One region of the Anoxybacillus sp. MB8 genome, then DNA from elsewhere that is predicted to be linked to it. Evidence: a T-box and tRNA genes for the amino acid it is inferred to sense, from the RefSeq annotation. Region 1 holds a T-box; the other holds one or more tRNA genes.
The links. A T-box is a leader RNA that pairs with one kind of tRNA and senses whether it is charged. The one in region 1 lies ahead of pheS (phenylalanine--tRNA ligase subunit alpha), so its partner is inferred to be a tRNA-Phe.
Positions count from the first base shown of each region.

Region 2: it has a tRNA-Phe gene. The T-box ahead of pheS (phenylalanine--tRNA ligase subunit alpha) is inferred to sense a tRNA for this amino acid. The anticodon was not compared.

Region 1 covers NZ_RXXX01000003.1:1,882-18,211, reverse strand. Annotated here, with positions in the region: gene EKC99_RS01785 (endonuclease MutS2) at 1-1,942, opposite strand, end outside; gene polX (DNA polymerase/3'-5' exonuclease PolX) at 1,962-3,671, opposite strand; gene EKC99_RS01775 (CvpA family protein) at 3,721-4,260, opposite strand; gene zapA (cell division protein ZapA) at 4,253-4,528, opposite strand; gene EKC99_RS01765 (efflux RND transporter permease subunit) at 4,894-8,016, opposite strand; gene EKC99_RS01760 (MarR family winged helix-turn-helix transcriptional regulator) at 8,013-8,459, opposite strand; gene pheT (phenylalanine--tRNA ligase subunit beta) at 9,027-11,441, opposite strand; gene pheS (phenylalanine--tRNA ligase subunit alpha) at 11,457-12,491, opposite strand; T-box leader at 12,539-12,774, opposite strand; gene EKC99_RS01745 (TrmH family RNA methyltransferase) at 12,844-13,596, opposite strand; gene msrA (peptide-methionine (S)-S-oxide reductase MsrA) at 13,593-14,117, opposite strand; gene sspI (small acid-soluble spore protein SspI) at 14,202-14,411, shown strand; gene EKC99_RS01730 (M42 family metallopeptidase) at 14,433-15,518, opposite strand; gene EKC99_RS01725 (dUTP diphosphatase) at 15,574-16,062, opposite strand; gene rplT (50S ribosomal protein L20) at 16,124-16,330, opposite strand, start outside.
Region 2 covers NZ_RXXX01000009.1:28,450-44,779, forward strand. Annotated here, with positions in the region: gene EKC99_RS05180 (ABC transporter permease) at 1-260, shown strand, start outside; gene EKC99_RS05185 (ABC transporter permease) at 257-1,036, shown strand; gene EKC99_RS05190 (ABC transporter substrate-binding protein) at 1,033-2,106, shown strand; gene EKC99_RS05195 (peptide MFS transporter) at 2,281-3,771, shown strand; gene rlmH (23S rRNA (pseudouridine(1915)-N(3))-methyltransferase RlmH) at 3,795-4,274, opposite strand; gene EKC99_RS05205 (CxxH/CxxC protein) at 4,358-4,513, opposite strand; gene EKC99_RS05210 (S1C family serine protease) at 4,568-5,776, opposite strand; gene EKC99_RS05215 (MBL fold metallo-hydrolase) at 5,889-6,677, opposite strand; gene EKC99_RS05220 (two-component system regulatory protein YycI) at 6,683-7,468, opposite strand; gene EKC99_RS05225 (YycH family regulatory protein) at 7,455-8,783, opposite strand; gene walK (cell wall metabolism sensor histidine kinase WalK) at 8,789-10,603, opposite strand; gene yycF (response regulator YycF) at 10,608-11,312, opposite strand; tRNA gene EKC99_RS05240 (tRNA-Phe) at 11,414-11,486, opposite strand; tRNA gene EKC99_RS05245 (tRNA-Asp) at 11,629-11,704, opposite strand; gene EKC99_RS05250 (adenylosuccinate synthase) at 11,802-13,088, opposite strand; gene dnaB (replicative DNA helicase) at 13,205-14,569, opposite strand; gene rplI (50S ribosomal protein L9) at 14,646-15,095, opposite strand; gene EKC99_RS05265 (DHH family phosphoesterase) at 15,092-16,330, opposite strand, start outside.

The DNA of each region.
Region 1 (16,330 bases):
TGAGATGAGTGACTTTCACTTCATCACCAGGTTGTAAAGGTTGCTTTTCTTTTTGCACTCGCTTTTTCTTTTTCGTGTCGATTTGCGGTATAGCTTCTTCTAGCTTTTTACGCGCAGCGATGAGTTCATGTTCTTTCATCGCGATCGCTTGTTGTTTTTGCATCTCGCGAAGGTTTTGAATGACTTCTTCTGCGGTTTTCATCGCTTTTTTCACAATGAATTCTGCTTCTTCTTTCGCTTTTTCTAGCAAATGATCGCGTTGTTCATGCCATTCGTTCCACTGCTGTTGTAATTCGTTTCGCAGCTGTTCCGCTTCTTGACGAAGTTTTTCTGCTTGCTCCCACTCTTCTTCTGCCCGCTTTTTGCTTTGCTCTAGAGAAGCAATCATATTTTCGACTTCATTGTTTTCCGCACTAATATACGTTCGTGCGCGCGCAATAATATGTTCATCTAATCCGAGCCGTCGAGAAATATCAAGCGCATTGCTTCGACCAGGAATACCGATCAATAGTTTATACGTCGGACTTAACGTTTCGATGTCAAATTCAACACTTGCATTTATCACACCACGACGATTATAGCCATATGCTTTTAATTCAGGGTAGTGCGTTGTCGCTACCACTCGCGCACCACGGTTATGCACTTCATCTAAAATAGCAATGGCTAACGCTGCACCTTCTTGTGGATCCGTTCCTGCACCAAGCTCATCAAATAAAACGAGGCTATGCTCGTCCACCTGTTTTAAAATCTCAACAATATTGACCATATGAGAAGAAAACGTACTTAAACTTTGTTCAATCGATTGCTCATCTCCAATATCGGCATACACCGAACGAAATACGGCCAGCTGCGATCCGTCTAAAGCGGGTACTTGCAATCCAGCTTGCGCCATGACAGTAAACAAGCCAATCGTTTTTAACGTGACCGTTTTTCCTCCTGTATTCGGTCCTGTAATTACCATTGTCGTATAGTCGCTCCCTAGTTCAATATCGTTTGGAACGACTTGATCAGGTGGAATAAGCGGATGACGAGCTTGAATGAGGCGAATATATCCACGCTCATTGATCGCTGGCTTCGTTGCTTTGATCGCTTTAGCGTATTTTGCCTTAGCGAACAAAAAGTCAAGCTGTGCGAGCAATGCCACGTTTTCAACAATCGTTGTCGCCTGCTCTCCCACAGAGGCAGATAATTCACTTAAAATCCGTTCAATTTCTTGTTTTTCTTTGACACGCAATTGTTGCAGTTCATTGTTTAATTCTACAACCGATTGCGGTTCAATAAATAACGTCGCGCCCGATGAGGACTGATCGTGTACAATGCCGCCATACGTATGGCGATATTCTTGTTTGACCGGAATGACGTACCGATCGTTACGAATCGTAATTATCGCATCAGACAATGTTTTTTGAGCCGATGATGAGCGAATAATACTTTCTAACTTATCGCGCACTCGCCCTTCAATCGTGCGTAGTTGGTGGCGCAACGAACGAAGCCGATCGCTTGCTTCATCAAGCACTTCCCCGCTTTCATCAATACAACGATATATATGTTGCTCAAGCTCAACAAGCGGAACGATTTGCTCGGCATATGCCATCATATGCGGAAGCTCTGCCTCGGTCCCTTCTAAAAATTTTTTCAACTGCCGTGCTGCTCGCATCGTGCTTGCGATATCAAGAAGTTCATGTGGGCTAAGCGTTCCCCCGATGCTTGCACGCTTCGTTTGTGGACGTACATCAAATATGCCACCTAGCGGCACGTGACCGCGCAAACGAAGAACCGTTGCTGCTTCATCTGTTTCTTCTTGCCAACGCACAACTTCCTCAACAGATGATGACGGCATAAGCGCCACAACTTTTTCTTTTCCTAACGAGGAAGACGCATATTCCGCAAGTTGTGCTTTTACTTTATCAAACTCAACAATGTGTAACGTTTTTACGTGCACAAAGTAACCCTCCTGCTGTTTATTTTCGCAAAAAAGACATGAGTTGGTCGACATCCCATGTATTTATGACCGTTTCTTTGCGAATCCACCCTTTACGTGCGAATGCAACACCGAGTTCCATATCATCCAACATACGAATATTGTGTGCATCCGTGTTAATCGCAATTTTGACACCAAGCTGTTGCGCTTTTTGTAAATAGGTGTACGTTAAATCGAGGCGATGTGGATTAGCATTTAGTTCTAGCACCGTATTTGTTTCTTTCGCAAGCTGTAACAATTGTTCTATGTTTACAGCGTATCCGCTTCGCTCGCCAATTAACCGTCCAGTCGGATGAGCAATCATATGAACGTATGGATTCATTAGCGCTTCTTTTAGACGTTTCATTATCGTTTCTTCTGGTTGTGAAAAAGCGGAATGAATGGAAGCGATAACAAAATCAACAGTTTGTAATATATCATCAGAAAAATCTAACGTTCCATCTGGTAAAATATCCATTTCAATGCCAGATAAAATAACAAAGTCATCGTATTGTTCGTTCAGGCGAGCAATTTCTTCTTGTTGCCGTTTTAATCGTTCGACAGTTAACCCATTTGCTACTTTTAAAAACTGCGAATGATCGGTAATCGCCATATAACGATACCCTTTTTTACGGCATGCTTCCGCCATTTGTTGAATCGAAAACGCACCGTCGCTCCATGTCGTATGCATATGTAAATCGCCGCGTATATCGGATAAAGAAAGGAGCGGCGTCCCATCATATGCATCGACTTCTTGTCCACTTTCACGCAGTTCTGGAGGAATAAACGGCAAATGAAAATGAGCAAAAAATTGCTCTTCTGTCGCAAATGTTTTCACTTCACCTGTTTGTATATGCTCGACGCCGTACTCGCTAATTTTTTCACCACGTTCTTTCGCTAACTGACGCATGCGCACATTATGATCTTTTGAACCAGTAAAATGATGAAGCGTCGTAGCAAAATGTTCAGGAGAAACGATGCGGAAATCAACATTGACAACATACTCATACGTTAACTGCAACGATACTTTCGTTTCACCGTTTGCAACAACGTCATGAATATGTTCAAGTTGCAACAACTGCTCACGAACAAGCGAATCATCGTTTGTTGCAATAATAAAATCTAAATCTTTTATCGTCTCGCATACACGGCGCAAACTGCCCGCCCGCGAAAGCTGAACAATCCCTTCCATCTTCGCAAGCTGACGTTCGACATCTAAAGCCACTTCAAGCATAAACGCAATCGGCAACCGCTCAGGGCGCGCATGGAGATTAGCGAGCGCAGCTAAAATGTTTTCTTCTGTTTTTGCGCCAAAACCGCTTAATTGTCGCACGCGTTGAGCTAAACATGCCTCTTTTAATGTTTCGATATCGGTCACGCGTAACTCATGATACAGCTTAGCAATTTTTTTCCCGCCAAGTCCCGGCAATTTTAAAAGCGGAAACAATCCTTCAGGAATTTCTTTTTTTAACTGTTCAAGCACATCGCTCGTTCCTGTCTGTAACCATTGTTGTAAAACGGCTGCTGTTCCTTTCCCAATGCCTGCAATCGATGTAAAATCAGCAATATCTGTTAAGGCACGTTCATCCCGTTCTAACGCTGAAGCTGCTTTGCGAAAGGCGGACACTTTAAACGGATTTTCTCCTTTGATCTCCATATATAAAGCGATTGTTTCAAGCAAACGAATCGCTTCTTTTTTACTTTTTTCCATTTTATTCCCTTCCTTTCGACGAAAAAACTTCTCTCAAACGGAGAAGTTTTTACGCCATATATTGCACGAGCATATGCTTCACAAAGTCGGATAAAATCGGTGTATGCTTGACGATTAAACTAGCGATAAATGAGTCGTGGAGCGGTTGTTGAATCGCAGCCACAGGAACAAGGGCACTCACGTATAAAAGCACGAATAAAAGCAAATACACTTCCATAAATCCAAGCGCCCCGCCTGCCCAACAGTTTACGCTTTTTAAAAGCGGCAACTGTGCGACGAAGTCTAACATTGAACCGATCACTTGCATCACGATTTTCGTAACAAAAAACAAAACAGCAAAGGCAATCGCACGATAATATGCTTCATCTAAATTGGTGCTTTCAATGAGCAATTTCATCGCCTCACCATCGCCGAAGCTCGGATACGGCACCCACAACTTCAGCCGTGGCGCTAGTTGGTCGTAATATTTATACGCAACGATAAACGCGATAAAAAAACCTGTCATATGAATAAATTGCAAAATAAATCCTCGTTTCAATCCAATCATTAGACCCATGAGAAGGATGAAACAAATGAGCAAATCAATCATCGCTGTCATCATCCTTTTCTTTATTCATTTTTCGCAAAAGACGATCGTATTCATCTTTTAGTTTAATATATTCATGAACGATATTGACAGCCGTTAGTACGGCGAGCTTACTCGTATCAAGCGTCGGATTTTTCGCACTAATTTCACGCATTTTGTCATCAACAATTGACGCAACGAGACGAATGTGACTTGAACTTTCTGTTCCGACGATCGAATATTGTTGCCCGTATATATCTACTGTAATGCGCGTTTTTTGCTGCTCCTTCAAACCGTTTCCCCCATTCATCCGATCTCCCGTTTCGGCAAAATTCTACCTTTTATCTTACCACGACTTGCAGATATATCAACTACCCAACGACTAAAATCGTGGGCTTGCAACTCCCCAGAAGTGCAAGCGGACAGCATCCTCCTTCCTTCATTTTGGGTTGCATCCGGGCAGGTTGACAGCTACCCAACAACAAAAGTCATGCTTTTGTTGTTTCTTCAACGATGTAACATATCTCGTTCCACATTTCCTTTGCGTGAAAAAATCCAATCGTTTAGTTCAGACATATTCATTTTTCTCACTTCGTTTCACTGCAGAAACTATTTTTTACATTATATCACAAAAAAAGCGGGCATCGACACCCGCTCTTACTTCATAAATGGCCACCAATTCGCCCGTCCAAACGTTTTCGCCATCACCGGAATAAATAACGGCAAAACGATCAGCGCATATAAGAAAAGGCCTGTTAAAATAATCGTCGCAATTTGCAATAATGATAGCACACCTGATGGATACATCGCCGCAAACGTTCCTCCTAAAATGACCGCTGCGGAAATAATGACTGTTCCCATGTGACGCATCGCTTCAAGCATCGCTTCTTGAACAGTTTTGTCGCGATATTCATTAAAGCGATCCATTAAGAAAATGCTATAGTCAATGCCAAGCGCCATTAAAATAACGAACGCAAAAAACGGAACAGCCCAGTTCACTCCTTCATATCCAAGCATATTGACAAATACAAGTTCGGTGAATGCCATCGACGTATAATACGTTAAAATAAGCGATAACATTAAGTACGCCGGCATAATGAACGAACGAAGGAGAACAATTAAAATAATCGCAATCCCTATAAGCATAAATAATGACGTGCGCGCATAATCGTCGGCAGAAACGTCGCGTAAATCTGAGTATATGCTTGTCACGCCACCAACGCCTACTTTCGCATGTTCAAGTTTCGTACCGTTCACTGCCCGAGCGATCGCTTCTTTCACTTCTGCGATTTTTTCCATCGTTTCTGTTTCATATGGATTGGACGAAAAAACAACGTCGAACGTCACTACTTTTCCGTCTTTCGACATATACGCTTCCTTTGCTTGAGCAAATTCCTCGCTCGTTAACAATTGTGGCGGCATATACCACCCTGCCATTTCTTCATCTGGTGCATTCGCTAAGTCAGAAACGTACTGCTTTGCAGACTGTAGTCCATTTTCTACTTGTCGCAATCCATCGACGCTTTGATTTAATCCCGAGATGAGTTGATCCATTTGACCATTGAGTTGTGAAAAACCTGTAAGCAATTGCTGTTGTCCTTCATTTACTTTCGCTAGTCCATTTGTCACTTCTGGCAGTCGTTGAACAATTTGTCCTTGGCCATCTGCCGCTTGCTCTAATCCTAATCGAAGCTTTCCGAGTCCAACGATGACTTCATCCATTCCATTCACGAGCGCCTGTTGTCCATTTGTTACTGTCGCAAACGATTCATTCGCTTGTTGCAAACCGAGTTGAATTCGTTGTAGCGCATCATTCACTTGAACAAACGTATAAGAGAGTGTATTCATTTGCACACTGATTTGCTCAATCGCTTGCTTCACATGTGCATACTCCGCGTCTTCACGCAAACTCGCATGCCGTTCTTCCATACGATTCAGCGACTGAGAAAGAAGAGGCAATTGTTTGGCAATCGCAGTAAGTCCTGCTTCCATTTGTTTATATTGTTCGCTTAGTTGACGCAATCCGCTCGTTGCTTGCTCATATCCGTTTCGTAACTCATTCGCTCCATCATGCAGCTTTTTCATATTCATTTGTATCGTCTGCAATCCTTTTTCTAAATCAGCCGCACCGAGCGCTCCACTTCGCACGCCATCTTCTAATTGCTTCAATGCTTGTTGTAAATCGTTCATTCCCGTTTTCAACTTCGTCGTTCCGTTGACGAGTTCACGAATGCCGCCCGTTGCCTGCTCTAGTTTCGGGGCTGACTTGGCCATTTCACTGCTCGCTTCGCTTAAACCGGAACGAATTTGTCCGATGCCGTCTGCTCCTTTTCCTAATCCATCTTTTAACTGTTCCGCTTGCTTTGTCACAAACAATTGATCGATCGGCTCTCCAAGTGGGCGCGTCACCGAACGAACAGCGTCCACACCATCAATATTTACAACTTCACGGCTAATTTTTTCAATTAAGTAGTAATATTGCTCGTCATTCATCGCTTCGTCGTTTTTCATGACGATTTTCGTAGGCATCGCTTCCCCTTCGCTAAAGTGAGAAGAAATGATGTTGAACGCTTTGACGGAAGGATAACGATCTCCAATTTCCGCCATCGAGTTAAAAGAAAGTTTGCTGTCATACGTAAATAAAATCGGCAACGTAATGATAGCTACGATCACGAGCGCCCATAGTGGTCGTGCGAAAGAAAAGCGACCTGCCACATCCCATAATTTGCTCGGCTTATGTTCAAGTGCACCTTTCATTGGCCAAAACAGCTTTTCGCCAAGTGTAGTCATAAAAAACGGCACAAGCGTAACAAGCGCAACAAGTAACACAACGACACCAACCGCAACGGCGGAGGCGGACTGATACAATTTAAACGTCGATAATCCAATCGATGCGAAGCCGATCATCACCGCCAATCCGCTAAAAATAACCGTTTTTCCTGCTGTTTTATATGTCGCAATAATCGCTTCTGTCCGGTCTTCTCGTTTCGCTAGTTCTTCTTTAAAACGGCTAAGCAATAAAATGCAATAGTCTGTGCCAATCCCGAATAAAACGGCGACTAAAAACGTTTGGGTAAATGTAGAAAGCGGAAAATCGACGCGGTCGACGAGAAAAGCGACAATCGATTGCGACACAACATACGTCAATCCGACCGTTAACAACGGCACAAATGGAGCGACGAGCGAACGGAATACGAGAAATAACACAACTAAAATAAAAACAACAGTAATGCCTTCTGTTTTTTTCAACCCTTCTTGTGAACTTTGTACAACATCTTCATCAATCATCCAACTACCTGTGTAATAGTGCGGCACATCAATATGCTCGATCGCCTCATAAAGCGCTGTGCTTATTTCTTTTGCTGTACGTTTGTTTCGTTCTAATTGAAGCGAAATGAGTGCCGTTGTTTCATCTTTTGAAACGAGCTTTTCTTTTAGCGTGCGATCATCAAGTGGCGAAACGATTTGCATTAAACCGAGCGATTCTTTTTTCGCCTTCAGTTGCTCTACAGCTTTCTCGATTTCTTTCCAATCTTCATCTTGCAAGCGATCTTTTCGATGAAATACGAGAACAGCGCTCATTTCCCCTTCTTTCTTTTCTTGTTTTTGTACTTCTTTTAGTAGCTCGCTAGCAAGCGAAGACGAGTAGCCGTCTGGAACGGTAATTTGCCCCTTTTCGCGCACAAGTTCCCCCATATTCGGTGCAGTCATCATCAGTACGACGGCTGCTAACATCCAAAGAAGCAAAACGGCCCACTTTCCGCGAATGATCGCTTTCATTTGCTTTCCCCCATTTCTTGTAAAATCATCGCTAGCTTTTCATACGTTTGAATAAACTGTTCAATTTCTTCATGTGAAAGTTTCGTCATAATTGCTTCCACAAGTTCATACACGTTTTGTTCTGTTTCTTCAAGCCATTTCCTTCCCTTTTCCGTCAGCGAAAGCGCAATAACACGACGGTCGTCTCCCCCTCTCCCTCGTTCAATCATTCCTTTTTCAACAAGACGATTTGTCATCGCAGTAATGGCGCTTTTATTCACCGCAAACACGTCCGCCAATTCCGTTGATGTGCACACTCCTCGCTTATATATGTAGCGCAATAAATAATATTGATCGGGCGTCACATCATCTAACTCACATTTCATCAGCGCCGCCCCTCGTTTATTCACGAGAAACGAAACGGACAAATAGCGCTCAATCAATTGTTGTATGCTTCTCTCCAACACTTCATGCCTCCTGTCAAAATAGTTCAACTGTTTAACTATTTAATAATATAACTATGAAATACAAAACAGTCAATGATGAAGGGATCGATGATATGGTTCTGTTTTTTAATTCAATCGTAAAAATATATTAAAAAATTTCAATAAAATTCCCGTGTTGCTTCAACTAACACCACGGGTTAATGAATTAAAAGTAACTATTCAGTAATGTGTTGCCAAGTAACCGTACGCAAATACAAAAATAAAAATAAAGGTTAACAGAACACCTAATATTGTTTGATTGCGTGTATTTCCATTGCTGTTTAATCTTTTAAAAAAAATCGTGAAATTTAAAAACCACAAAGAACCAATTATCGGTAGAGTAATTAGGTATAGAAACTCCATTTTAACCATCCTTATATATTTTACCTATTCAACCTCATTATACCTCCATTTTCTCTCTCTTTCACCGCCAACTTGTGTCGGAACCCCGCCAATTTTGGCGGACTAGCCAAAAACGCCCTCATCCATTCGATGAGGACATAAAAACCCCCATCCTATGCTTATGCATCAGATGGGGGATTCGTTTTATCCGCGCAATGTGGCGCCGAATTGTTGTTCGACCGCTTTGATCACTTGTTCATGAACGTTTGTTACTTCTTCATCTGTTAATGTCCGCGCTGGGTCGTAGTAACGGAGTGCAAAGGCAATTGATTTTTTGCCTTCAGGAAGGCGGTCTCCTTTATAGACGTCGAAAATCGATACGTCTTTTAATAGTTCTCCGCCCGCGGCAATAATTGCTTTTTGCAACTCACCCGCAACAATATGCTCATCGACGACGAGCGCAATATCGCGCGTAATGGATGGGAAGCGCGGAATCGCTGTATAGCGAATGTCATCTACTTCCGCTTTCAGTAACGCTTCAATGTCCAGTTCAAACACATACGTTTCTTTTAAATCAAATTCTTTTTGTACGACCGGATGAAGCTGACCGACAAAACCGATTGTCTTATGATCTAATAAAATTTCTGCTGTACGCCCTGGGTGAAGGTGCTCGCGTTTGGCTTGCTTGTATTCCACGCGGTTCTCTAATCCTAGCAGCGCAAATAAACCGTCTAAAATGCCTTTTGCAACGTAGAAGTCGACCGCTTTTTTCTCTCCTTGCCATACATGCGCATGCCATACTCCTGTCAAGACGCCGGCTAACCGCTCTTTTTCGTTTGGCAACTCGTTTGCATTCGTTGCTAAATATACCGAACCGATTTCGTATAGCGCTACGTTTTCGACTTGGCGAGCGCGGTTGTAGCTTGCAGCTTCTAGCAAGTGTGGCACTAAACTTTGCCGTAAGACGCTTCGTTCTTCACTCATTGGAAGAGCAAGACGGATCGGTTCCGCCGTTTCAAGCGCAAACATCGTCGCTTTCGCCTCGTTTGTGAGCGAGTACGTAATTGCTTGGAACAAGCCCGCATCTTCTAAATAACGGCGTACTTTACGACGCTTTGCTTGGTATGGTGTGAGCTTGCCTGGGTTTGCTTCCCCGACTGGAAGAGTTGCTGGCAAGTTGTCATAGCCATAAAGACGCGCCACTTCTTCAATGATGTCTTCTTCAATCGCAATATCGCGGCGGCGCGATGGAACAGCAATCGTAAACGTTCCGTTATCTTCTGTGAACGTAAATTGCAAGTTCGTTAAAATGCCTGCCACTTCTTCTTTCGTAATGGTTGTGCCAAGCACGTTATTGATACGGTCTAGTGTAATCGTGACAACGACCTCTTTTCGTTGCAGTGTGTTCACTTCCACCACGCCGCCAACGACTTCACCGCCAGCATATTCCGCCATTAACATCGCCGCGCGGTCAAGCGCTTCTTTTGTCCGCGCTGGGTCGATGCCTTTTTCAAAACGTGTGCTCGACTCGCTGCGCAACCCATGATCTTTGACCGCTTGGCGAACAATCGAGCTTGCGAAATACGCGGATTCAATAAACACGGTCGTTGTGTCATTTTTTACTTCCGAGTTCGCGCCGCCCATCACACCGGCTAAAGCGACAGGCTCTTTGCCGTTTGTAATGACAAGATGCTCTTCTGTCAGCGTCCGCTCTACATCGTCGAGCGTCACAATCGTTTCACCTGCTTTCGCGCGGCGAACGACAATTTCTTTTGAACCGAGGCGGTCGTAATCAAACGCATGAAGCGGCTGGCCGTACTCAAGTAAAATATAGTTCGTAATATCAACGACGTTATTATGCGGTCGAATGCCGGCTGCCATTAAACGCGCTTGCATCCAAAGCGGAGATGGACCAATTTTCACGTTTTTCACAATACGTCCCGCATATAACGGATTGTCTTCTGGCGCGTCGACGCGTACGGAAATGTAATCATAAACGCTTTCGCTGTTTTCGTGAAGTTCGATTGCCGGCAACTTCACGCTCCGTCCTAAAATAGCCGCTACTTCATAAGCAACGCCAATCATACTTAAACAATCGGCACGGTTTGGGGTTAAACTAAGTTCTAACACTTCGTCATCCAAGTAAAGTAGTTCTAACGCATCAGCTCCGACCGGTGCATCGCTTGGGAAAACGAAAATGCCATCAGCGTATTCTTTCGGCACTAATTTTGATTCCACGCCAAGTTCTTGTAACGAACAAATCATGCCGTTCGATTCCTCACCGCGCAATTTGGCGCGTTTAATTTTGAAATTGCCAGGCAATACCGCACCAACTTTCGCAACGGCAACCTTTTGTCCTTTTGCGACGTTCGGTGCCCCACAAATAATTTGCACCGGCTCTCCTTCACCGATATCAACGAAACATTTGCTTAATTTATCAGCATTCGGATGTTGTTCGCGCTCAAGTACATGTCCGATGACGACACCTTGTATTCCTTTATTGCGCACCTCAACACTTTCCACTTCAATGCCTGCTTTTGTGATGCGATCAGCCAATTCTTTTGCCGTAATATTTGTTAAATCAACATATTGTTGTAGCCATTTATATGAAACAAACATCATGCCAACCTCCTTTTACACCCGATGAAATTGTTGCAAGAAACGAACATCGTTTTGATAAAAATGACGAATATCATCAATGCCGTACTTCAACATCGCAATACGCTCTGGCCCCATCCCGAACGCAAAGCCTGTATATTTTTTTGAATCAAATCCTGCCATCTCCAGCACGTTCGGATGAACCATCCCAGCACCTAAAATTTCAATCCAGCCAGTACCTTTACATACTCCGCATCCGTGTCCGCCGCAATTAAAACATGACACATCAACTTCGACCGACGGCTCAGTAAATGGGAAAAAGCTCGGGCGGAAACGAATGTCGCGGTCTTCACCAAACATTTTGCGAGCAAACTCGCGCAACGTTCCTTTTAGGTCGCTCATGCGAATATGTTCATCAACGACAAGCCCTTCAATTTGCGTAAATTGATGCGAATGTGTCGCATCGTCGTTGTCGCGGCGATACACTTTTCCTGGGCAAATGATTTTTACCGGACCGCGTCCTTGATGCTTTTCCATCGTGCGCGCTTGCACAGGTGACGTATGCGTACGCAATAAAATTTCCTCTGTAATATAAAAGGAATCTTGCATATCGCGCGCAGGATGACCTTTTGGCAAATTGAGCGCTTCAAAGTTGTAATAGTCTTTTTCGACTTCCGGTCCTTCGGCAATCGTATAGCCCATGCCGATAAATAAATCTTCAATTTCTTCAATAACGCGCGTCAACGGATGATGATTCCCGCGTCTAATCGGGCGTCCTGGAAGTGTCACATCAATCGCTTCCGCTGCTAGTTTTTTCTCGACTTCTGCTTGTTCAAGCGTTGTTTGCTTTGCTTCAAGCGCTGTTTGAATCGCTTCGCGCACTTCGTTCACAAGCGCTCCCATCACAGGACGCTCTTCAGGAGACAATGCCCCCATGCCGCGCAGCACTTCTGTAATTGGGCCTTTTTTGCCGAGATATGCGACGCGCACGTCATTGAGCGCTTTTAAATCGTTTGCCTGTTCAATTTTTTCAAGTGCTTCTTGTTGAAGCTGTTGTAACCGCTCCTTCATAAAAACCCTCCTCTGATCTATATAAATAAAAAAAACTCGCCCCTCACATAAGGGACGAGTGCACTCGCGGTACCACCCTTGTTAGCTATGCCGTTCGCATAGCTCACTTCATTCAGATAACGGCTTCCACCGGAACGCCTTTACATTTTGCATGTGCAAAATGGTCCAAGCGCCAACTCCCGAGGTGAATTCACTTGCTTCTACCATAAAAACGCTCGCAGTCTATGGCGTTTTCTCCCTGAATGGCGATCGGCAAGCTACTCTTCTCGATCATCGTCTTTTCATCATGAAATTCTTCATTTATTATAAGCAAATGTGCCATCAGGTGCAAGGTAATCATGCAAACATACGTTTATTTTTTCTGTAAATGATACAGTAAAATGCCTGTCGCAATGGCGACGTTTAATGATTCCGCTTTTCCATAAATCGGCACATATAAATTCGCTGTCGTCTGTTTTAGCCATTGCTCACTCACTCCGCTTCCTTCATTGCCAACAATTAATGCAAATGATGACGAAGGAGCGACAGAACGATAGTCTACCCCATTTTGAAGCGATGTGCCATAAATCGGAATATGTTCATTTTGAAAGCGAGCCATCCATTGTCCGATGTCTCCTTTTATAACAGGAAAATGAAACAGTGAGCCTTGCGTCGCACGAATGACTTTTGCATTGTATACGTCTGCGCTCCCTTCACCAACAACAACGACGTCTACTCCTGCGGCATCTGCGGTGCGAATGATCGTCCCTACATTCCCTGGATCTTGAACGGCATCAATGAACAATGCTGTTTGCACATCGTCGACGTTCCAATGCAATTGTTTGCATACCGCTGCGATGCCTTGCGGTGTTTCCGTGTCGCTAATTGCTTTCATCACATCATCGGTCACGATCGTCATCGGAATATGGGCAATGTCCCAGCTTGCTGGGATGACCGCATGCTCCGCAACAATCAGTTCTTCGATATGAACACCACTTTTGACCGCCTCTTCTACTAAATGAAATCCTTCAATGAGAAACAGCCCGGTTTTGTCGCGCTCTTTTTTCGTTAAAAGTTTTTTCCATTGCTTCACTCGCTCATTTTTCGGTGATTCAATTCGTTTCACTCGTTGTTCCCCCAATGTTTCGCAATAAATTCATCGCGACCTGAAGCAGCACGGTCTTCTTTATAGTGCTTCGGATTTTTTTTATGGTAATTTTGATGATAGTCTTCTGCTGGATAAAACGTTGTCGCAGGTAAGATTTTGGTGACAATCGGTTTGGAAAAACGTCCACTTTCTTCTAGTTGTTTTTTCGATTGCTCCGCTAATGTTTTTTGTCGCTCATTATGATAAAAAATAGCTGTTCGATATTGCGGACCGCGGTCATGAAATTGCCCGCCATCATCCGTCGGATCAATTTGACACCAATATAACTCTAACAATTTTTCGTACGGAAACACACTCGGATCAAACGTAATTTGCACCGCTTCATAATGCCCTGTCGTCCCTGTTTTCACTTGTTCATATGTCGGATTTTCCACATCACCGCCGGTGTATCCAGAAACGATGCCATAAATGCCATCAAGCTCTTCAAACGGAGTGACCATGCACCAAAAACAACCTCCAGCAAATGTTGCTTTTTCCATCTTTCTCTCTCCTCTTTTAATGAATAGTAGTTACCATTATAGCAAAAACTACGTACGCAATACATAAAGAATGGAGTGAAAACAATGGACTTCAACTTACGTGGTGCCGTGATGGCAAACGTCGCAAACAGCTCAAAAGACCAGTTAGAACATACGATCGTCGATGCGATTCAACAAGGGGAAGAAAAATATTTGCCTGGTCTTGGTGTCTTGTTTGAAGCATTATGGAATCATGCAACAGATGAACAAAAACAATCGATGCTTGCCACATTAGAAGAAGCAGTAAAAAAATAGCCTTCCATGCGAAGGCTATTTTTAATCAAACGTAATTTCTTTTACTTTCTCTTCATCCAGTCGCTTAATGACTTCGACTAATAGTTTTACTGTTTGTTCGTAGTCATCACGATGAAGAAGCGCTGCATGGGAGTGAATGTACCGTGTTGGGATGGAGATTGTCAATGCTGGAACGCCACGCATTGTCATATGGATCGCACCTGCGTCTGTTCCGCCACCTGGCATCACATCAAAGCGATATGGAATGTTCATTTCTTCCGCAACATGAATGACAAATTCGCGCAATCCTTTATGTGAAACGAGCGTTGCATCGTATAAAACGATATGCGGGCCAGCGCCAAGTTTCCCCATCGCCTCTTTTTCTGACACGCCCGGCGTATCGCCCGCGATACCAACATCAACCGCAAATGCAATATCTGGTTCAATCGCAAAAGCAGATGTTCGTGCACCGCGCAAGCCGACTTCTTCTTGTACTGTGCCAACGCCGTATACAACGTTTGGATGCTCGACGTCTTTTAATTGTTTCAACACATCGATCGCAATCGCACAACCGATGCGGTTATCCCATGCTTTCGCAAGCAACATTTTTTCATTGTTCATCACTGTAAATTCAAAATATGGCACAATCGCATCGCCAGGGCGCACGCCCCAAGCAAGCGCTTCGTCACGGCTAGAAGCTCCGATGTCGATAAACATATCTTTTATTTCCACCGGTTTTCTTCGCGCTTCAGCAGGTAAAATATGTGGCGGTTTTGAGCCGATGATGCCTGTAATATCACCTTGTTTTGTGACGATTGTCACGCGTTGAGCGAGCATCACTTGGCCCCACCACCCGCCAAGCGGTTGGAAACGAATAAAACCTTTTTCATCAATTTGGGTGACCATAAAACCGACTTCATCTAAGTGACCCGCAATCATCACTTTTGGTCCGTTTTCTTTTCCTACTTTTTTTGCAATTAAGCTACCGAGACGATCCGTCGTGACTTCATCTGCATATGGAGCGATGTACGATTTCATTACTTCACGTACTTCCCGTTCATTGCCCGGAACACCTTTTGCATCCGTTAACGCTTTCAACATCGTTAACGTTTCATCTAATTTCTTCACGTATGTCACTCCTCTCTATGTACAACATTCATTATACTAAACATTTTGACAGTTGTTAATAATTGTGACTTTGTCGCTCATGGTTCACTTCGTTTTTTGCGACATACGCTCTCTCAATTTGTTCAGCATTAAATTGAAGCGCATGACCGAGCTGTGCATACGCATACACTAATTGATCGTATGCTTGTTCATCCATCTTTTCGCGAAACGTCTGAACGGCTTCAAATACGTGTAAAAACTGTTCAACGAGCGGATGACTTTCTTGCACATGCGGCCATTTTACATGCTCATGAAGCGAAAGATCAAGCCCGAGCGATAAAATAAAATGAAGGCCGTCTACATATTCCTCTAAAATTGTTTCTTCTGCCGCTTTCGGCTTCGAACTCCAAAATTTAAAGCAACGCGTTTCGTTCGCAAGTTCTCCAATTTCAACAAGAAGAGCTAACAACTTGCGCTCCACTAAACGTTCACCGCGCAAACCACGCTCCGTTTCAATTCGCTCATCTAATTGCCGTTGCATAGAAAATAATTTTTTTATATCCATTTTTTCTCCCCCTCTTATAAAAAATGACCATCCCCTCAAGGGAGAATGGTCATTTCCTTTATTATTTGTTTAAGTTTTCTTTTGCGATGTTGGCAAGTTGTGTGAATGCTGCTGCATCGTTTACTGCTAAATCAGCAAGCATTTTGCGGTTTACTTCGATTCCTGCAAGCTTTAATCCGTGCATTAAACGGCTGTAAGAAAGACCGTTCATGCGCGCTGCAGCGTTAATGCGCGTAATCCAAAGTTTGCGGAAGTCGCGTTTGCGTTG
Region 2 (16,330 bases), on a different contig from region 1:
TTCGTCGCGTTATTTTTCCACTTACGCTTGATGGCGTAAAAGCAGGCTGTCAGGCGGTGTTCATTCCGTCGCTTTCGCTCTTTATGTTGACGAGGTTGATCGCTGGAAACCGCGTCATTACGCTTGGCACCGCTGTTGAGCAACATTTTCTCGTGACGCAAAACTGGGGAATGGGTGCGACAATCGCTGTCTTTTTAATGATTGCCATGGCTAGTATCATGGCGTTGACAGGGAATAAAAAATGGGGGGTGAGACAATGAAGTTTTCTCGCCTCTATTTAGCGCTTGTGTTTTTTATACTATACATGCCTATTTTTTATTTAATCTACTATTCGTTTAATAGTGGCGGAACGATGCATCATTTCGAATCGTTTACGCTCGATTGGTATAAAGAAGTGTTTGATGATACGCGCTTGCTCATCATTGTATTGCATACGATGATCATTGCATTATTATCGTCATCGCTTGCGACAATCATTGGCGTTTTCGGGGCGATCACCATTTATTATGCGAAACATCGCTGGAAACAAACGTTGCTTACGTTAAATAATATTTTAATTGTCAGCCCTGACGTCATTATCGGGGCATCGTTTCTCATTTTATTTACAATCGCCGGCATTCAGCTCGGCTTTACGTCCGTTCTTCTGTCTCATATCGCTTTCAGCATTCCAATTGTCGTGTTAATGGTGCTGCCAAAGCTACAAGAAATGAGCCCAACATTCATTGACGCGGCACGCGACTTAGGGGCAAACGAATGGGACGTATTGACGAAAGTCGTCCTCCCATACATTACCCCCGGCATTTTCGCTGGGTTTTTCATGGCGCTGACATACTCACTTGATGATTTTGCAGTTACGTTTTTCGTGACGGGCAACGGCTTTTCGACGTTGTCTGTTGAAATTTATTCGCGGGCACGACAAGGGATTTCGTTATCCGTGAACGCTTTATCTACCCTTCTTTTCTTATTTACGCTCTCTCTCGTCGTCGTGTATTACGTTATGACAAAACGAGCTAGCGTGAAGGGGGGACAAAAATGAAAAAAATATTGTCGCTTTTTTTGCTTGTTTGGCTCGTTGCTTTTAGTTTGCTTTATGTTACAAAAACGATCGAATCATCTGAAGGGTATGGAGGAGACAATACTGTCACGATTTATAACTGGGGCGACTACATTGACCCCGCACTCATTAAAAAATTTGAAAAAGAAACAGGCTTGAAAGTGATTTACCAAACGTTTGATTCAAACGAAGCGATGATGACGAAAATTGCTCAAGGTGGCACGACATTTGACGTCGCTGTCCCTTCAGAATACGCCATCAGCAAAATGAAAGAAGAAGGGTTGTTACTTCCGATCGATCATGCAAAAATCCCAAACTTACGCTATATTGATGAACGCTTCCTTAACTTATCGTTTGATCCAGGGAATCAATATTCCATTCCTTACTTTTGGGGAACGGTCGGCATCGTCTATAACCGTGCCCTACTTGGCGGAAAGGAAATCACGAGTTGGAACGATTTATGGGATCCGTCGTTTAAAAATGAAATTTTGCTTGTCGATGGCGCGCGCGAAATTATAGGAATGGCATTAAATAGTTTACATTACTCGCTCAACGATACGAACAAAACACATTTACAACAAGCAAAGCAAAAACTAGATGCCCTCACACCAAACGTCAAAGCGATCGTCGGTGACGAAATTAAAATGCTTCTTGCGAACGAAGAAGCAGCAATTGGCATCGTCTGGTCAGGGGATGCGGCAGAAATAATGTGGGAAAATGAACGGCTCGATTATGTCATCCCAAAAGAAGGAACAAACTTATGGTTTGATAATATGGTTATCCCAAAGACGGCAAAAAACATTGAAGGTGCCCATCAATTCATTAATTTTATGCTTGATCCGAAAAATGCAGCCCAAAACGCCGAATACGTCGGCTACTCAACGCCAAATAAAAAGGCGCTCGAATATTTGCCGAAGGAAATTGTTGAAGATGAACGTTTTTACCCGAGCGAACAACTGGCTAATAAACTTGAAGTGTATGAAAATCTCGGAAAAAGCATGCTTGCATATTACAATGAATTGTTTTTACAGTTTAAAATGCATCGCAAATAAGAGGATGGCGAAAAGCTATCCTATTATATTATTTTAGAAAATTTTTTATTTACTTAATCTGTCTATTCGTTTAAAATTATGATTTGTGAAACCTTTTTATTAATATGGATCGGTTTCATACAGAAAATACTGAAAATAAAAATTATTATTTTCGAAAATGGAAGGTGTTTTATTATGTCACAAAGTAAACAACAAATTGTGGACAGCGTCCCTCAACGTGGTTTTTTCGGCCATCCGAAAGGACTGTTTACGTTATTTTTTACTGAGTTTTGGGAACGTTTCTCTTACTATGGCATGCGTGCCATTCTCGTATTTTACATGTATTACGAAGTATCAAAAGGTGGGCTAGGGCTAGATGAAACAACTGCTTTAGCGATCATGTCCATTTACGGCTCACTCGTTTATATGTCTGGTATTATTGGTGGATGGTTTGCTGACCGATTGTTCGGAACGGCGAAAGCCGTTTTTTACGGCGGAATTTTAATTATGCTCGGTCATATGGCTTTAGCGATTCCAGGAAGTGTCACAATGTTTTTCGTTTCAATGGTTCTCATCGTTCTTGGGACAGGATTGCTTAAGCCAAACGTTTCGAGCGTCGTTGGCGATTTATATGCTGAAGGGGATCACCGTCGCGATGCAGGATTTAGCATTTTTTATATGGGGATTAACCTTGGTGCATTTTTAGCTCCGCTCGTTGTTGGAACAGTTGGGATGAAATATAACTTCCATCTCGGTTTTGGGATTGCGGCGATCGGTATGTTTTTTGGACTTCTCGTATTTATCGGAACGAAAAAAAGAAATCTTGGTCTTGCCGGAACGCATGTCCCAAATCCATTATCCGCAGATGAAAAGAAAAAAGTGTTTACATGGGGGGCAATTGGCGCAGCGGTCATCGCCTTGCTCGTTCTCATTGGCTCATGGACAAACGTATTAACAATTGATCTGTTTGTATCACTCGTCGGCATTTTCGGTATTGTCATTCCAACTATTTATTTCGTAGTGATGTATCGTAGTCCAAAAACGACAGATGTTGAGCGCTCGCGCATCATCGCCTATATTCCATTATTCATTGCATCAGCCATGTTTTGGTCTATCCAAGAACAAGGTTCGACCATTTTAGCAACATATGCGGATAAACGAACACAGTTGCATTTTGCTGGTATTGATCTTTCGCCAGCTTGGTTCCAATCGTTGAACCCGTTATTTGTCATTACATTTGCACCGATTTTTGCTTGGCTATGGGTGAAGTTAGGGGATAAACAGCCGTCCATTCCAAAGAAATTTTCTTTAGCGCTACTGTTTGCTGGTTTATCGTTTGTCGTCATTTTATTACCAGCTTATCTCGGCGGAAACGACTCATTAGTGAGCCCTCTTTGGCTCGTGCTAAGCTACTTAATCGTTGTGTTTGGGGAACTATGTTTATCGCCAGTCGGTTTATCGGCAACAACAAAGCTTGCTCCTGCGGCGTTTTCAGCACAAACGATGAGCTTATGGTTTTTATCAAGCGCAGCTGCCCAAGCCATTAACGCGCAAATTGTGAAGTTTTATACGCCTGAAACCGAAATGGCTTATTTCGGAACAATCGGCGGAATCGCCATCGTCTTTAGTATCATTCTTTTCATCATCTCACCAAAAATTGAAAGCTTTATGAAAGGGGTAAAATAAGCGGCTTCATTTCGCCGCTTATTTTATTTATGATACGGTTCCCCTCGGTTAATGCGAAAAGCGCGGTAAATTTGCTCAGTTAAAATGAGGCGCATGAGTTGATGCGGAAACGTCATTTTTGAAAATGAAAGCGATTCGTTTGCTCGTTTCATGACGTCATCGCTTAAGCCGAGAGACCCTCCGATGACAAAGGCGACTTTACTTTTTCCGTATGTCGCTAATCGATCGAGCGTTTGAGCAAATTGTTCAGAAGACATCATTTTTCCTTCAATGGCTAAAGCAATGACGTGCATATCGTCTGTTACTTTACCTAAAATGCGTTCGCCTTCTTTCTTTTTTACGAGCTCCGTTTGTTGTTTACTTAACTGCTCTGGCGCTTTTTCATCCGCTACTTCAATGATGTCGATTTTTGCATAGGATGACAGTCGTTTCATATATTCTTCGATTCCTTGTTTTAAATATTTTTCTTTCAACTTACCCACAGCAATAATATATATATTCACAAGTGATCCCCACTTTACAAACATAATATCCACAGGTTTTATCCACATATCCACAATATAAATCCACATATTGTGTAGAAACGTTAGTTCCCTACTATATATACCGCACGCTGTTCACAAAAATCGCACATTTCTTCTTTTTTATCCACAGAAACTGTTGATATCTCAGGCGCTTGTTGTTTTTCATCCACATACATATCAATCGCAAGTTCGACATGTTGTTCACAACATTTCCACAAAACATACCACTCCTCGTTTATGAATGAAACGACAGGGAATGCCCTGCCGTTTCACTATAATGATTGTTTGGCCAATTTTAATGTCACTGTTTGTTTTTTGCCATCGCGATAAAACGTTACTTTCATCGTATCGCCAATTTGTTTCCGATTATATAAATGCTTTCTTAAGGCGATGACATCCGGAATGTTTTCGTCATCTAACGCGACAATGACATCAAATTCACGTAAACCCGCTTGGGCAGCTGGTGATCCCGGTACGACTTGTAAAATAGCAACCCCTTCTTTCACGTTTGCCGGCAAATGAAGCGTCTGTTGCCAATGATATGCTGGAATATCGCTTAATGAACGTAACTCTACGCCCATATATGGTCGACGAACTTGTCCAAACTTCTCTAAATCCGCAATGATCGGTTTTGCATAGTTAATCGGAATGGATAATCCGATTCCTTCCACGGCTTCTTGCGCAATTTTCATCGAGTTAATTCCAATGACTTGACCTTCGATATTTACGAGTGCTCCTCCGCTGTTTCCTGGGTTAATCGCAGCGTCTGTTTGTAATACTTCTGCATGCCAATCTGGGATGCCATCTTGATCAATATCAATTGGAATCGTACGGTTTACCCCAGAAATAATTCCTTGCGTCACAGAACCTGCAAATTGCAAGCCGAGTGGGTTCCCAACTGCAATCACTGGTTCCCCGACCTTCACGACATCTGAGTTACCGAATTCAGCTACGTTTGTGACATGTTTCGCATCGATTTCTAATACTGCTAAATCGGTCCATACATCACTTCCAAGAAGACGAGCTGGCACTTTTGTTCCGTCGCTTAAGCTCACTTCGACACGGCTCGCACCTTCAACGACGTGATGGTTAGTGACGATATATGCCTTATTCCCTTCTTTTTTATAAATAACACCGGAACCTGTTCCAGCTTCCCCGCCTTCTGACCAAAAACTTGCTTCTTGAATATTTACAATGCCGACAACCGCATTAGATACTTTGTTTACAGCTTTCGTTACTTGAGTGACGACATCTACTGCTACACTTTTATCTACTTTTGGCTGCTCTGTTACCGTCGTCTGTTTTTCTTCCGTTTGTTCAAGTGAATAAGGTAACACGTCCCATTTTACTAGCGAAGGAATAGCGACGATGACAAGCATTCCCCCTAAAATCGCCCCGACTAATCCCGCCAAAAACGTGCCTCCGCGGTTCCCTTTTTGTTTTTGACGAACATGTTCATAATGATCATCATAATAGCCCATTTTTCACCCGTCCTTTCTATCTCAAATATTGACCCATTTTCCATTATAACCTGTTTTTTCGCTCATCATCTAACAATATACATACGTCATGTTGGTGAAAAAACGGTGAAATTTATACGGAAACGAGCGCTGTCGGACGAACCGGATCCGTATCATATAGTTGAAAAGATTCTCCGACGATCATCCCTTTTTTCTCAAGCGTCTGAGCAACTGTCATTCGCGCTAATTCTTTCATATTGTTATCTTGGCTTAAATGAGCTAAATAAATGCGCCTTGTTTTATCACCGATCACGTCCGCTAAGGCGAGACCTGCATCTTCGTTAGATACGTGTCCGACATCACTTAAAATACGTCGCTTAATGTTCCATGGGTATTTTCCCATACGTAACATTTCTACATCATGGTTGCTTTCAAATACAAATACATCCGCATGACAAATGACACCTTTCATGCGCTCGCTAACATACCCTGTATCTGTAATAAGCGCTAACTTTTTTCCCTCGTAATGAAACACATAAAACATAGGCTCGGCGGCATCGTGCGACACGCCAAATGACTCAACATCCATATCTCCAAACGTGCGAACAGCACCCGTTGGGAAAATAAATTTTTGTTCAGATGGAATGTCACCAATGAGTCCATCCATCGCTTTCCACGTTTTTTCATTCGCATAAATCGGAAGGCGGTACTTCCGAGCAATGACGCCTAAACCTTTAATATGATCGCTATGTTCATGCGTCACTAAAACACCTGTTACATCTTGAAGACGGCGATCAATATGAGCAAATAGTTGCTCTAATTGTTTACCGCTTAATCCTGCATCAACAAGTAACCGTTCACGTTCCGTTTCTACGTAAAAGGCGTTACCTGTACTGCCACTTGCCAAAACGCTAAACCTCATCTCATTCACTCCAACACTTTATTTTCATCGCTAATCACTTGTCCTTCAAATGCATTGACATAATAATCTGTTTTTCCATTCACAACAACATGCCATGTCGGTGTTAACACTTGCGAAGTCGTAAACTGGACAAGTGCATAATAACCTAAATCGATTTTCGTTACGCGATCACCAGGCTTTAAGTGATTTCGTTTATACAACGTCTCTAATGCTTTAATCGCTGGCAAAATTTCTTGTTTTTTCTCGTTCTTTTCTAAATCAACAAGCAACGTTTGTTCGTAACCGACCATTTCATTTTGATCGTTCACATAAATAAGCAACATACTGCTCACGTTTTTATAAATCGTTTTTCCTTCATATTGTTGAAAATAAATGAGCGCTTGTAAATCTTCGTCATACTTCCAAAACGTATATTGATCACCCGCAATGATATTTTGCCTTAAAAACTCTGTTAAACGATAACCGTCTTTCGGGTCTTGCAATGGAACAGGTTTAATAAAATGAGCTTGCAAAACCGTTTCATTTGCTGCTTCTACTTGTTGGTTTGGCAAATTTTTAACTTCTTCTTCCGTAAACGTTTTACTTTTCCCACTGACATATGTCGCTTTCGTGATCTCTTTTGGCAAATCGACATATGTAATACCATCTGCTTCAAGTTGTTCTTCAATTGTCGCTTCTAAAATGACATCAAGCTGGCTACTATTTTTTTTCTGAATAAATTGGTACCCTAAAAATATATCGAGAATGAGAAATGTAATAATAAAAATCGTTTTCGTTTTACTCCAATCCAATGATATCCCCTCTTCGTTCATCTGTCGTCATCACAATTTTCCGCCATGTTCCGTTATATAAACAGTACCAAGCTGGTTCTAACATGACGATATTTTCCCGCTCCGAATCACGAATGAGCTCATAACCGATGGCAATATCATCAATTAACTCATGTTGAATATTTTTTTGTTGTTTCAACTGATCAATGACTTCATATCCAGACGAAAGTGTAATTGGCAAGCTCACCCGATCGGGAATAGCTAATGTAAATAGTGGGCGTTGGTAATTGATAATCTCATTTTCTCCCCATATTTGTATAATTTCTGCCATACCGTAACGATTAAATACAGGATAACCATTGGCAAACAAACGAAAAGTTACTTTTCTACCGTTTTCGTCTAAGCGATCAAAATAATACGTATCCGTCCAACCGCCGTGATCGTTGACAAAGTCGATGCTTTTTTGCAAGATCGTTGGATCAAACGTTTGTGTTTCGCCACGAGCCGCTGGATTGACATACAATAGTAACTTTTTAGATAAATCGACATCCATTAACCGCGAACCATCTGTATATTCTTCTCCGAAGTTGAGCACATCTTTTTTCACAAAACTCGGATCTGTAAATAGCGCATCTTTAAAACGATCTGCGCTTAATTCGTCCATATAGTATTGCAATCGGTTTAATACGAGTGGACGAGCTGGTAAAAATAGCGATTTTGTTTCACTGATGTCGTACGATAAAAATGGTGTATAACGCTCTGCGCGCGCATAATATGTTTGTTTCAAATTCTCTATCGACACATCTTGAGCGACCGCTTTATATATACGCTTTTCATTGACAGATACGAAATATACGTGAATTTCTTCTTCGTTTTCATTCATTGGAATAATGATGCGATCAAAGCGAACTTTTTCAACATCTGTATCATCTATTTGAAAAATCGTATGATACATTTCAATCGGTATGTCGTCTGGATAAATAATTTCTATTTTTCCTTTCCCATGGATAAACGAAAGAAATTGTTCTTTTTTTACTGTGTCTGATATATTTTCAAAATGATCGAACGTCCAATTTTTCATTTCCTTCATAAATTTATAAATGTCTGAATGATGCGTCATCCCGTAATGTTGTGCATCTTTATGAATAAAAATATAACGCGGCTGAACGACTGTACCATAATCGACCGCAACATTGCTGACAGGGACGTTTTGAATGTATTTTGCGTTTTCAATGAAGTCATATTTCGGCTGATACGTCCATAAGCTCCACGTTAAAAAAACGCTCGTACATACAAGAATCGTCAATACAATCGATTTCATCGTTTCGTATTTCATCGTTTTCATCCTTTTTTCTGTTGTTCAATCGGCAAAGTAAAGTAAATCGTTGTCCCTTTCCGTTCTTGACTTTCAGCCCAAATACGCCCACCATGTGCGACGACAACTTCTTTTGCAATCGCAAGACCTAGCCCTGTTCCACCGAGCTTCCGTGAGCGCGCCTTGTCGACACGGTAAAAACGCTCAAAAATTTTCGATAAATCCGATTTAGGAATACCGACTCCTTCATCTTTCACACTTACTTCGATATGATCCTCTTTTTTCTTCACACGAAACGTAATTTTTCCTCCTTGCGGAGAGTATTTTAAGGCGTTAGAAATAATGTTATCAAGCACTTGTGTAATTTTATCTTCATCCATATGAACAAAGATTTTTTCATCAGGAAAGTCTCGAACGAACGAAACGTTTTCTTTTTTCGTTAGTTCAAATCGATCGATCACTTTATGAAAATATGGAATAAAATGAACGCGCGTCTTTTTCAATTTGTAGTCTTTGCTGTCAAGCTTAGAAAGCTGCAACAAATCGTTGACGAGACGAATCATTCGCTCTGTTTCATTTTGTGTCACTTCAATAAATCGCGGAGCAATTTCCTCATCGCGCCATGCTCCGTCCGCAAGCGCTTCTAAATAACTGCGCATGGTCGTTAACGGCGTCCGTAGCTCGTGCGAAACATTAGCGACAAACTCGCGACGATCGCGATCAATTTTTTCATGTTCTGTAATATCGTGCAACACAACGATTAACCCGTTTACAAACCCTTTTTCTTTTTGAATAACAGATAAAGAAGCGCGTAAAATGTACATTTCTTCTTCTGTACTAAAATCTAAAATTAACGTTTCACGCTCTTCCAGCAGCGTTTCAAATGTGTATTGTTCGTCTAATCCTAATACGCTCACAATAGGGGCAGACAACACTGTTTCACGTGAAACATTTAAAATGTTTAGCGCCGCATCATTAATTAAAATAATTCTCCCTTTTCTATCTGTGGCGATCACACCATCTGTCATATGCGTCAATACCGATTCTAACTTACGACGCTCTCCTTCGGTCGTCGCTTGCGCTTCTTGCAATTTTTTCGTTAAGTTGTTAAAACTGAGCGCAAGCTGTCCAATTTCATCATACCCGTATACTTTTACTTTTCGTGAAAAATTACCTTTTGCCATCGCTAATGCTTGTTTACGCATATCTGAAATGGGACGAGTAATCGTTTGCGCTAGTAAAATGCCTAACAACGCTGTAATGACTAAAGCGATTCCTGTTCCAGTCGCTAAAATGTTATTAATTTGCCTCATTTGTGCAAAAACATTTTCCATCGAGGCGATAACATAAATAGCCCCTTTCATTTCGTTCTTTACTTTAATTGGGGTCGAGGAAATATACATGCGGTGCCCTGTTTTCGGATCAACAAGCATTTTTTCCGTCATTTCGCCTGCAACTAACGTTCGTTTAATTAGTAAATCTGTCGTCCGTTTTCCGACAATATTTTGATTGTATGGATTCGATGTTCCTAATACTTTACTTTTATTATCAATAACGCGCACTTCAGAAATATCTTGTGACACGAAATCTTGTAAAATTGCGCGAATCTCTTCTTCGATTGTAGGACTTTTTTTATCGCGTTCTTTATTCATTTCTTGTTCAATATTGTAAGCGAGCAAAATCACGCGCTCATTTAACGAGTTTTTAAAGTTTTCAACGAGTTGTGCCTCTAATTGACGCACGAAATAAGCCCCGATAATTTGCATTGCGATTAAAATAAGCAAAATATAAATCAAGGCAAATTTCACGTGAATCGATTGGAATATACTTACTTTTTTCATGCGGTTACTCCTGTTCCGGATTTCGTAAATAATATCCTACCCCTCGTCTTGTCACAATCCACGTTGGATGCGAAGGGTTGTCCTCGATTTTTTCACGCAAACGTCGAACGGTTACATCAACGGTACGCACATCGCCAAAATAATCGTATCCCCATACCGTTTGAAGTAAATGTTCACGTGTCATCACTTGACCGATATGTTTCGCTAAATAGTGAAGAAGTTCAAACTCGCGATGAGTTAATTCAATTTCCTCTCCCCGTTTAGATACAATATAAGCGTCTGGATGAATGGTAAGCGAACCAATTTTTATTTCGCTCATTTCTTTTACATCTTGTTCTTGGCTTTGTTGATGGCGACGCAAATTAGCTTTCACGCGTGCCAACAACTCGCGCGTGCTAAATGGCTTCGTTACATAATCGTCCGCACCGAGCTCTAGTCCAAGCACTTTATCAATTTCAGAATCTTTTGCTGTCAACATAATGATCGGCATATCGTATTTTTTACGAATTTCGCGGCATACTTCCATACCATCTTTTTGCGGAAGCATAATATCTAATAAAATTAAATCCGGTTGAATATCTTCTACTTTTTGTAACGCCTCCACACCGTCGTACGCACAATATACGTCATATCCTTCTTTTCTTAAATTAAATTGCAAAATGTCAGCAATCGGCTTTTCATCATCAACAACTAAAATTTTTTTCTCCATTTATGTTCACTCCCCCAAAAAGGCGTATTTACATATAGTGTACCATGTCACTATTATAAAATAAAAAAGCATAGACACATATATGTATCTATGCTTACAAGTGGCTCGGGACGGAATCGAACCGCCGACACAAGGATTTTCAGTCCTTTGCTCTACCGACTGAGCTACCGAGCCATATTGATTATAGCTTCACCCTTTATTTATTCGAAAACAAAACGTCCTTCGTCCCGCTCTCCATTTGCTTACTCAAGATGCGACTCGAGCGGTACGCTGGTGCCTGATCAATGAAGTCCATTCGAGCGTGCTAATAAAAAAATGGCGGTTCCGACGGGATTCGAACCCGCGATCTCCTGCGTGACAGGCAGGCATGTTAACCACTACACCACGGAACCGTATTCTAACAGACATCTATTATTCTATTATATAATTAGTAAAAAGACAATAGTTTTTTTAAAAAAACGTCGACGAACGAGTCATCGACGTTTTTTCTTATGCATATACGTTACGGACAACATTCGTTTGAGAACGGTCTGGTCCGACAGAGAAAATAGAAAGCGGAATACCTGTCAATTGCGAAATGCGCTCAACGTAACGGCGGGCATTAGTTGGAAGTTCGTCTAAGCTTTTTACGCCAGTAATATCTTCTGTCCACCCTGGCAATTCTTCATATACAGGTTCGCATTCCGCTAGCACTTTTAAGCTTGCCGGAAACTCTTCTATGATCTGTCCTTTATATCGATAAGCGACGCAAATTTTTAACGTCTCAATACCTGTTAATACGTCGATTGAGTTTAAAGATAAATCTGTAATCCCGCTAACTCGGCGGGCATGGCGAACAACAACGCTATCGAACCAACCGACGCGACGTGGGCGCCCTGTCGTCGTTCCATACTCGCGGCCTACTTCGCGAATGCGGTCACCAATTTCATTGTTTAACTCAGTTGGAAACGGACCGTCACCGACACGTGTTGTATATGCTTTAGCTACACCAACAACATGTTTAATTTTTGTTGGACCAACACCTGCACCAATCGTTACCCCACCAGCCACAGGGTTAGATGACGTAACAAACGGATACGTTCCTTGGTCAATATCTAACATGACGCCTTGGGCGCCTTCAAATAAAACACGACGTCCTTCATCAAGCGCATCGTTTAATACGACAGACGTATCGCAAACATACTTCGCAATTTGTTGTCCATATTCATAATATTCATCAAGAATGTGTTCTAATTTAAATCCTTCAACACCGTACACTTTTTCAAAAAGTACGTTTTTCTCCGCTAAATTACGGGCTAATTTTTCTTCAAATACTTCACGGTCGAGCAAATCTGCGATGCGGATGCCGACACGTGCCGCTTTATCCATATAAGCAGGGCCAATTCCTTTTTTCGTCGTTCCGATTTTATTAGCCCCTTTTCGTTCTTCTTCTACTTCATCCAGCTTTAAATGATAAGGCAAGATCACATGTGCGCGGTTGCTAATGCGTAAATTTTCCGTGCTTACACCACGCTCATGTAAATACGCTAATTCTTGCACAAGCGCTTTCGGATCAACAACCATTCCGTTTCCAATGACACAAATTTTATCTTTATAAAAAATGCCAGAAGGAATTAAATGTAATTTATACTTTTCGCCGTTAAATACAATCGTATGTCCGGCGTTATTTCCACCCTGATATCGTGCAATCACTTCTGCATGTTGTGATAAAAAGTCTGTAATTTTACCCTTTCCTTCATCGCCCCATTGTGTTCCAACAACAACAACTGAAGACATGGCGAGCACCTCCGCTTCATCAATTCCAAACAAAGTAAGTGTACCAAATCAACTACGAAAAATCAATAAAAAACCGAACATTTATATATGTTTTTATCATTTTTATTCGTATTCAATTAAGCCCCAGGCGGAACGTTTGCATCATCGAAGCGGCGCTCTAAGTTGACAAACTTGTTATACTCTTTAACAAAAGCAAGCTGTACAGTACCAACCGGACCGTTCCGTTGTTTTGCAATAATAATTTCAATGATATTTTTGTTTTCCGATTCTTTATCGTAATAATCATCACGATATAAAAAAGCGACAATATCGGCATCTTGCTCAATACTTCCCGATTCACGCAAGTCAGACATCATCGGGCGTTTATCTTGGCGCTGCTCTACGCTTCGAGAAAGCTGAGATAAAGCGATGACAGGAACATCTAATTCACGAGCTAACGCTTTTAGCGAGCGAGAAATTTCCGATACTTCTTGTTGACGATTTTCGCGGTTTCGTCCACTTCCTTGAATAAGCTGTAAGTAATCGATTAATACCATTCCAAGTCCTTGTTCTTGTTTTAAGCGGCGACACTTGGCACGAATTTCACTTACGCGAATGTTCGGCGTATCGTCAATAAAAATCCCGGCATTTGACAGGCTTCCCATCGCCATCGTTAACTTTCCCCAGTCTTCCGGTGTGAGTTTGCCCGTCCGCAAATTTTGAGCGTTAATGTTTCCTTCTGCACAAAGCATACGCATCACAAGCTGTTGCGCACCCATTTCTAAGCTGAAAATGGCCACATTCTCACCCGTACGCGTCGCCACATTTTGCGCAATATTTAATGCAAATGCAGTTTTTCCGACAGATGGACGAGCAGCAACAATAATAAAATCGCTTCGTTGAAACCCGGCCGTCATCCGATCTAGTTCAATAAATCCAGTCGGAATTCCGGTGATTTCCCCCTTGCGATTATGGAGCATTTCAATGTTGTCGTATGCTTGAACGAGCACATCTTTTATATTTTGAAATCCGCTCGTATTTTTTCGTTGCGATACTTCTAAGATTTTGCGCTCCGCTTCATTTAACACATCTTCTACTTCATCTTCCCGCGTGTAGCCGTCTTGGGCAATTGATGTAGCTGTACGAATTAAACGGCGTAAAATGGACTTTTCTTCTACAATTTTCGCATAATATTGTACGTTTGCCGCCGTTGGAACAGCATTCGCTAGCTCGGTTAAATATGAAACGCCCCCTATTTCTTCAAGGGCATTCGCATCTGCTAGTTCTGATGTAACGGTCACTAAATCGACTGGTTCACCACGATCAGATAGTTGCAACATCGTCCGGAAAATTTTTTGATGGGCAGCTCGATAAAAATCTTCGGGAATTAATATTTCTGAAGCGGTTGTGAGCGCCGATGGCTCCAATAAAATTGCTCCGAGCACAGCTTGCTCAGCTTCAATATTTTGTGGGGGGAGTCGATCAGCAAATACGTCGTTCATATACGCTCACCATCCTTTCTCATAAGAAAAATGTGATTATATGCACGGAAAAAATCCGGCATAAAATCACATTTCATTACTTTTGCTCTTGCACATGTACTTTTAATGTCGCAGTCACTTCTGGATGAAGCTTAACCGGTACATTCGTATATCCAAGCGCCCGAATCGCATCATCTAATTCAATTTTACGTTTATCAATCTTAATGTCATGTTGTTGCTGGAGCGCTTCAGCAATTTGTTTGCTTGTGATCGAACCGAATAAACGACCTCCCTCACCAGCTTTCGCAAACAATTCCACAGTTAATGTATCGATTTTTTCTTTCAATTGTTTTGCGCGGGCTAATTCTTCTTCCGCTTCTTTCTTTTGTTTATTTTTTTGCGCTTCTAACGCTTTTAAGTTCGCCGGCGTTGCTTCAATCGCAAGACCTTGTTTAAATAAAAAGTTTTGCGCATAACCATCTGCAACGTTTTTTACTTCTCCTTTTTTTCCTTTTCCTTTCACGTCTTTTAAAAAGATCACTTTCATGTTTCTTTACCTCCTTCAATATATTCTCGAATAGCTACTCGCAATCGTTTTTCGGCTTCGTCAATCGTTACATTGGTAAGCTGAGTCGCCGCATTCGTTAAATGGCCTCCGCCATCAAGTTTTTCCATAATTAACTGAACGTTGACATCTCCCAATGAACGAGCGCTAATTCCAATCGTTTGATCGTTTCGCTTCGAGATGACAAACGAAGCGACAACACCATGCAAAGATAATAACGTATCGGCTGCTTGAGCGATTAAAACAGGATCATACGCTTCGTTCACATTTCCTTTCGCAATCGCAAAACCGTGCTCATCAATGATAGCGTTCTCAATTATTTTAGCACGTTTAATGTAATGCTCAATATTTTCTTTTAACAATTTTTGGACAAGTGTTGTATCCGCCCCTTGCGCCCGTAAATATGAAGCGGCATCAAACGTTCGTGATCCTGTGCGCAACGTAAAACTTTTCGTATCAACGACAATCCCAGCTAATAAAGCTGTCGCCTCAAGCATAGAAAGCTTCGAACGTTTCGGTTGATATTCTAGCAATTCCGTCACTAACTCTGACGTTGATGACGCATACGGTTCCATATAAACGAGAATCGGATCTTGAATGAATTCTTCACCGCGACGATGATGATCAATGACTACAACCCGATCTAGTCGCAACAATAGCCGTTCTTCAATCACAAGAGAAGGTTTATGTGTATCGACGACAACGAGCAACGTATCTTCTGTCGCTAACTCTAATGCTTGTTCAGGGGAAATAAAGCGAGACCAAAGTTCCGTCTGCTTTTTGACCGCCTCAAGCAACCGTTGTACCCCAGAATCAATGCGGCTCGAATCAATAATAATAAACGCTTCTTTTTGATTCATTTGAGCCACTTTTAAAATACCGATGGCAGCACCAATGGCGTCCATATCGGGATATTTATGTCCCATAATAAACACTTGTTCACTTTCTAAAATGAGCTCTTTTAGCGCATGTGATATGACGCGGGCCCGAACCCTTGTCCGTTTTTCCATTGGATTTGTTTTCCCGCCGTAAAATTTCACTTTGCCATTCGGTTGTTTAATCGCTACTTGATCGCCACCACGTCCAAGCGCTAAATCTAAACTAGACTGAGCCAATGTCCCTAATTCCGGCAAAGAAGGAGAATTTGTTCCAATACCGATACTTAACGTTAACGGCACATGATTTTTCGCTGTTTGCTCACGCACTTCATCTAAAAC